Regions from separate parts of the Arthrobacter russicus genome, predicted to be linked through region 2. Evidence: predicted binding sites of a transcription regulator. Region 2 holds the regulator's gene; the other holds the start of a gene.
What was found. Region 2 encodes LexA, which represses DNA repair genes until DNA is damaged. Its sites were predicted from a motif close to TCGAACANNTGTTCGA; they were not measured.

Region 1 (3,405 bases), 3.1 Mb from region 2:
CAGGCGGCGAATCCACTGCGATGGACCGGTTGATCCGGGCTTTCGGCCTGGCGGAGCCGTTGAAAAAGTTCATCGCCTCGGGCCGGGCGGTATACGGCTCCTGTGCCGGCATGATCCTGTTGGCCGATCGGCTCGCCGAACCGGCCGTCGATCTGGCCGGGCAACCCCAGCGGACGCTCGGCGGCCTGCCCGTGACGGTGCGGCGGAACGCCTTCGGCCGGCAGCGGGAGTCTTTCGAAACGGAACTGGAGTTCGCCGAATTGTCCGAGCCGGAGCGTCCGGTGCATGCGGTTTTCATCCGCGCGCCATGGGTCGAAGCGACCAGTTCCGGGGTAACCGTGCTGGCCACGGTTAGAATCGAAGGAATCGATCGTGCGGTCGCCGTGCGTTCCGGCAATATCCTGGCCACCTCGTTCCACCCGGAGGTGCTCACCCAGGAAGGCAACCACGCAGAATTGCGGGTGCATGAACTGTTCGCCGGCATGATGCGGCAGAACCGAGAAGTGTTACCGGGCGCCGAAGTGTCCAGGAAAGTCTAGGAAAGTAGAGCAGAAGCATGTCAGGTCACTCCAAATGGGCTACCACCAAGCACAAGAAAGCCGTCATCGACGGACGCCGTGCGAAGTCCTTCGCCAAGCTGATCAAGAACATCGAAGTCGCGGCGCGAGTCGGCGGACCTGATCTGGCAGGAAACCCGGCGCTCGAACTGGCGGTCACCAAGGCCAAAAAGACTTCGGTGCCCAATGACAACATCGACCGGGCGATCAAGCGCGGCTCGGGCCAGCTCGGTGAAGCGGTTGATTACCAGACCATCATGTACGAAGGCTACGGCCCGCAGGGCACCGCGATCCTGATCGAGTGTCTGACCGACAACAAAAACCGCGCGGCTTCCGAAGTCCGCTTGGTCGTCGGCCGCAATGGCGGGAATATGGCCGACCCCGGCTCGGTGTCCTACCTGTTCGCCCGCAAAGGCGTGGTGTCGCTGCCCAAAAACGAGCTCAGCGAAGATGATGTGCTGATCGCAGTGCTCGACGCCGGCGCCGAAGAAGTCAAAGACGGCGGCGAGAACTTCGAGGTGATCTCCGAACCGCAGGACCTGCCGGCGATTCGTGCCGCGCTCAATGAAGCCGGCATCGAATACGACAGCGACGAAGCCGGGTTCGTGCCGTCGATGCAGGTGGAACTGGATGTCGAGAACGCAAGGAAATTCATGCGCCTCTACGATGCGCTCGAGGATCTGGACGACGTGCAGAACGTGTATTCCAACGCGGACATGAGCGCCGAGGTCATGGCGCAGCTCGACGAAGACTGATCCGGCGATGGCGCTGCGCGTTCTCGGCGTCGATCCGGGGTTGACCCGCTGCGGCTTGGGTGTGGTCGATGTGCAGCCGAATCGCAGCGCGAGCCTGGTCGCCGTCGGCGTGGTGGGCAGCAGTTCGGAACTTCCGTTGTCCCGTCGGCTGCTGGTGATCTCGGAATCGATCGACGAATGGCTGGATGCGCACGCGCCGGATGTCCTGGCCGTGGAGCGGGTGTTTTCGCAGACCAACCTGTCGACCGTGATGGGCGTGGCCCAAGCGTCCGGAATCGTGATCGCGGCGGCGGCCAAGCGCGGATTGCCGGTAGCGATGCACACGCCCAGTGAAGTCAAGGCCGCGGTGACCGGGAACGGGCGCGCGGACAAAGCCGCAGTGACCATGATGGTGACCCGGATCCTGAAGTTGGCGGTGGCGCCGTCGCCGGCCGATGCGGCCGACGCCTTGGCGCTGGCGATCACACATGCCTGGCGCAGCGGTCCGGGGTCCACGAGTGCCTTGGGGGAGTTGACCCCGGCCCGGAAGCTGTGGCTGGAAGCCGAGGCCAAAGCGCGCAAGAATGCCGAAAAGAGCTCACGGCAACGGCGCTGACCGGGCCGGCTCCCGGCCGGAACCGTGCGTGGCGTTGTGCCTCTTCCGGGCCCTCGCGGGATAGGCTATTCGTAGATATGTTCGGATAGCCGGCGACAGCCGCATCGTAGAAAGGCCCGCAGTTGATCAGTTTTCTCCGCGGCCCAGTGGCCCAGATCAGTCTTTCCAACGCGGTCATCGACGTCGGCGGCGTCGGTATGCTGGTGCAGGCGACGCCGAAGACTCTGGGCGGATTGCGCTTGGGCGTCGAAGCCACGCTGACCACGGCGATGATCGTCCGGGAGGATTCGATGACGCTGTACGGCTTCAGCGATGCCGATGAGCGAGAAGTCTTCGAGATCCTGTTGACCGTGGGCGGCATCGGGCCGCGCTTGGCGATGGCGGTCCTCGCGGTGCTGGACCCGGAGACGATTCGGGTCGCGGCGTCGACCGGCGACGGCAAGACCTTCACCAAGGTCCCGGGCATCGGCCCCAAAGTGGCAGGCCGAATCGTCTTGGAACTGGCCGGCAAGCTGGTTCCGCACGGTACTGCGGCGGCGTCGGGCAGTGTCGCGGCCGGCGAATCCTGGAAGCCCCAAGTGGTTGCCGCGATGACCGGCTTGGGCTGGAGCGAAAAGGACGCCGTGACGAGCATCGACCAGGCGACGGCGGACCAGCCGGAAATGTTGGCCGCCGGGAATGTCGCAGAGATCTTGCGGACTACCCTGCGTTGGTTGGGCCAGGACGGCGCGCGGAGCGGTGCCGGGCGCGGCGCCGCCGGAAGGCAGCCGGCCGGTGTCTGAGCTTCCCGGGGCACCCGGCCCCGACGAATCGCGGGCTTTGGTCTCGGCCGACGGCGAACCCGAAGAGCGGCTGATCGAGGCAGCGCTGCGACCGAAGAACCTGGACGATTTTGTCGGCCAGAAGCGGGTGCGGCGCCAACTTTCGCTGGTCCTGGAAGCCTCCCGGATGCGCGGCCGCAGTGCCGACCACGTGTTGCTGTCCGGGCCGCCCGGCCTGGGCAAAACCACCTTGGCGATGATCATTGCGGCGGAGATGAATGCGCCACTGCGGATCAGTTCCGGGCCGGCGATCCAGCACGCCGGAGACCTGGCGGCGATCCTTTCGTCGTTGACTGAAGGCGAAGTGCTGTTCCTGGACGAGATCCACCGGATGTCCCGCCCGGCCGAAGAAATGCTCTACATGGCGATGGAGGACTTCCGCGTCGACATCGTGGTCGGCAAGGGCGCCGGCGCCACGGCGATCCCGCTGGAGCTGCCGCCCTTCACCTTGGTCGGCGCGACCACCCGGGCCGGGCTGCTGCCGGGGCCGCTGCGCGACCGTTTCGGTTTCACCGGACACCTGGAGTTCTATTCGGTCGACGAATTGGAATTGGTGCTCCGGCGGTCGGCGGGCCTTTTGGACCTGAAGCTCTCCGGTGCCGGTTTCTCCGAGATCGCCAGCCGGTCCCGGGGCACGCCGCGAATCGCCAACCGGCTGTTGCGGCGGGTGCGCGATT
Region 2 (3,405 bases):
GCCAGCGCGGCACGGAAGCACACCGCGATCAACGTCGACGGACTCAATGCCGCCGCGGTGGCACTGGAGGAAGTCTTTTCCGGGGTGCCCAGCGGCTGGCTCCCGGATGGTCTGGATGCGCGCCAGACCGATGTGGTCGGGATGCTCCGGGAGGCTTCCCGGGTGGCCCTGTCCGATTCCAAGGGCGAATCTTCGCAAGTGGCCGACGGTGGGCGCCAGATGGCCCGCTCCCGGCTGCTGCTCATTTTGGAGCTTTGCGAACGACTGATCGGGGCGGCCGATTCGGGCGAGGTGGTCTGGTTGTCCCGGCAGGGCGTATTCGACCCGAAACGCGGCTACTCCCCGGCCGACGAGTCCGAGCCGGGAACCATCAACATCGCTCCGTTGAGTGTCGCCATGAAACTCCGGGACGGGTTGTTCGGCGAACACACCGCAATTCTCACCTCGGCCACCTTGGCCATCGGCGCGGCGTTCGAGCCGACGGCGGGCGGCTTGGGGCTGCTGGGCGAAGGCGCACCGAGCTGGACCGGAGCGGATGTGGGCAGCCCCTTCGACTATCCGAAACAGGGCATGCTCTACGTCGCGGCGCATTTGGCGAAACCGGGCCGGGGCAATTCGCCGGAGCAGCTCGACGAACTCGAGGCCTTGATCCGGGCTTCAGCCGGCGGAGCGCTGTGCCTGTTCTCGTCGCGGAAAGCCGCCGAGGACGCGGCCGCGGAACTGCGCAGCCGGTTGGATCTTCGGATCCTCTGCCAAGGCGAAACGTCGATGGCAGCTCTGGTGCGGCAGTTCGAGGCCGAACCGGATACCTGCCTCTTCGGTACCATGTCGCTGTGGCAGGGGGTCGATGTGCAAGGCGCTTCCTGCCGCTTGGTCACCATCGACCGGATTCCGTTTCCGAGGCCGGATGATCCCTTGATGACCGCCCGGACCAGGGCGGTGGCCCGTTCCGGAGGGAACGGCTTCATGTCGATATCCGCCACCCACGCGGCGATCCGGCTCGCCCAAGGCGCCGGCCGGTTGATCCGCTCGTCGAGCGATCGGGGAGTGGTAGCCATTTTGGATTCCCGTTTGGCAACCGCACGCTACGGCGGGTTCCTCCGCGCGGCGCTGCCGCCGTTCTGGGCGACTACGGACCGCAAAATCGCCTTGGCCGCACTCGAACGGCTTGCTCCGAAAACGCCGGCGAAATGAGTCCAGGCGTGGAGCTCCACCCCTTGAAACGGCTTCGATAAGGGGTAAAACTCCACGCCCGACCGGGACTAGAGCGGGTTAGTCAGAGCGCACGCAGAACTGAAACGACTTTGCCCATGATCGTGGCGAAATCCCCCAGAATGGGCTCGTACTGGGTGTTCTGCGGGAGCAGCCAGGTGTGACCGTCGCGTTGCCGGAAAGTCTTCACCGTGGCCTCGTCGTCGAGCAGCGCCGCTACGATATCGCCGTTGATCACATCGTTCTGCCGTCTGACGACTACCCAATCGCCGTCGCAGATCGCCGCATCGATCATCGAATCACCGGCGACCTTGAGCATGAACAGCTCGCCGTGGCCGACCAACTGCCGCGGCAAAGGCATCACGTCTTCGACCACCTGGTCCGCCAGGATCGGCCCGCCGGCGGCGATCCGGCCGACCAAGGGAACCATCGCGGTGTCCTGGGCGCTGCCCAGTTCCGCCACGTTCAAGCCTTTGGCAGTGCTGCGCAGACTCGTGGTGTCGGCGACACCCTCGATGTCCACCGAACCCTCCTCGAGGGTCAGCGGAATCAGCACTTCCATGGCCCGGGGGCGTTTAGGGTCGCGGCGCAAGTAGCCTTGTTTCTCCAATTGCGACAGTTGGTGCGTCACGCTGGACAGGCTGGCCAGGCCGACGACGTCGCCGATCTCGCGCATCGAGGGCGGGTATCCGTTGGAACTGATCGAGCGCTGGATGCATTCGAGGATCTTCTTCTGCCGCATCGTAAGCCCCTTCAACCCGGTGCGCCGGGGAAGTGCACCGTTCGAACTCTCCTGTGCTGCCATGCCGATCCGCCCTTTCAGAGCCCTGAGCTGCTTGTCTAACGGTCTGTCCAAAACGCCGCCGAACATTGCTCCGGCGGAAGCCGGAGACCTGCCGGGGCAAAACTGTCGGTGCTCGCTGATGGACTGTCTCCATGAACGAAAACCGCACCGATCCAGGGGTTCCCGGACTCAGCAGCCCTGCTGTGGCCCGGATCCTCGGATCCGCTGACTTCACGGTAAGTCACCGAGGGCAAGAATTCAAACATATGTTCTAGCGAGTCTTGGCAAGATTCGATGATGTGTGCTAAAAATATATCAGACGATTCGAAAACATGTTCTATCGACGGAGAATCCGGCCTTAGATCACTGGACTAGGTATTCGAATCGATGACAGGAAGGTGGCAGCAATGTCGGCAATCAGTATTCATTCGGTATCCAGGGTCTCCACCGGAGTTCCGGCCCGAGGAGGCCAACGTTCGCTTCGATTGACTCGACGCGGGAGGTTAGTTTTCATCGGTTTGCCGATGCTCCTGCTCGCGGTGGCCGCGCTGGTCCTGTCGGGCTTCTTGACTGCCCCTTTGAAAGCCGGAGTCGATGTCGGGGCCGGATCCGCGACATCGAAAGTGACCGTTGGTTCAGGCGAGTCGATCTGGTCGATCGCGGCCGATAGCGGGGTCAACCGGGACCTTCGGGACGTCGTCGCCGAAATCGTTCAATTGAACGAATTGGGCAGCTCCGTCCTCTCGCCCGGCCAGCAGATTTTCGTTCCGACCAAATAGCGGTCGAACGGTCGGCCCGGCCAAGGCCTGGTCAGATGGCCTGACGCCAACCGCACTATTTACAACTTCATGCCGCCGTCACCAGATGGGCCCCCGACGTTGGGACGTCGGGGGCCCATCGCCGTCAAGCGCTGTCTTGCCAAGCGGCAATACCGGCACGGTGGTTGAACCGTGACGATGGCGCTTCACCTTGTTTCGATGCTTTTCGCGGCCCGATAACGGCTCGCCTAGACTGGATCGGTGAGTGAACAAGCATCTGAAGACCGGCTCGATCGGTTGGGCGCCTTGCCGATCAGAGACGACCTGCGCGGATTGGTGCCTTATGGCGCCCCGCAGCTGGACGTACCGATTCTGCTCAATGTCAACGAAAACACCCATGGTGTGCCAGATGATGCCCGGAAAGCGATTCTCGCTGCGGTGGAAGCTGCGCTGGCCGGGTTGAACCGCTACCCGGACCGCGAGTTCACCCGGTTGCGCGAGGCTCTGGCCGATTACCTCGGACACGGGCTGGCCGCCGAGAACATTTGGGCCGCCAATGGGTCCAATGAGGTTCTGCAGCAAATCCTGCAGGCTTTCGGCGGTCCGGGGCGAAGCTTGTTGAGCTTCCCGCCGACCTATTCGATGTACCCT

Region 1: ruvA (Holliday junction branch migration protein RuvA) is a predicted target of LexA. The motif match lies at 1,977-1,992, and genes of this name have one in related genera.

What each region holds. Positions count from the first base shown of each region.
Region 1 is NZ_JAVDQF010000001.1:119,117-122,521, forward strand. It holds gene pdxT (pyridoxal 5'-phosphate synthase glutaminase subunit PdxT) at 1-539, shown strand, start outside; gene JOE69_RS00535 (YebC/PmpR family DNA-binding transcriptional regulator) at 557-1,312, shown strand; gene ruvC (crossover junction endodeoxyribonuclease RuvC) at 1,320-1,907, shown strand; gene ruvA (Holliday junction branch migration protein RuvA) at 2,030-2,689, shown strand; gene ruvB (Holliday junction branch migration DNA helicase RuvB) at 2,682-3,405, shown strand, end outside.
Region 2 is NZ_JAVDQF010000001.1:3,233,956-3,237,360, forward strand. It holds gene JOE69_RS15195 (ATP-dependent DNA helicase) at 1-1,194, shown strand, start outside; gene lexA (transcriptional repressor LexA) at 1,277-2,017, opposite strand; gene JOE69_RS15205 (LysM peptidoglycan-binding domain-containing protein) at 2,521-2,775, shown strand; gene JOE69_RS15210 (histidinol-phosphate transaminase) at 3,016-3,405, shown strand, end outside.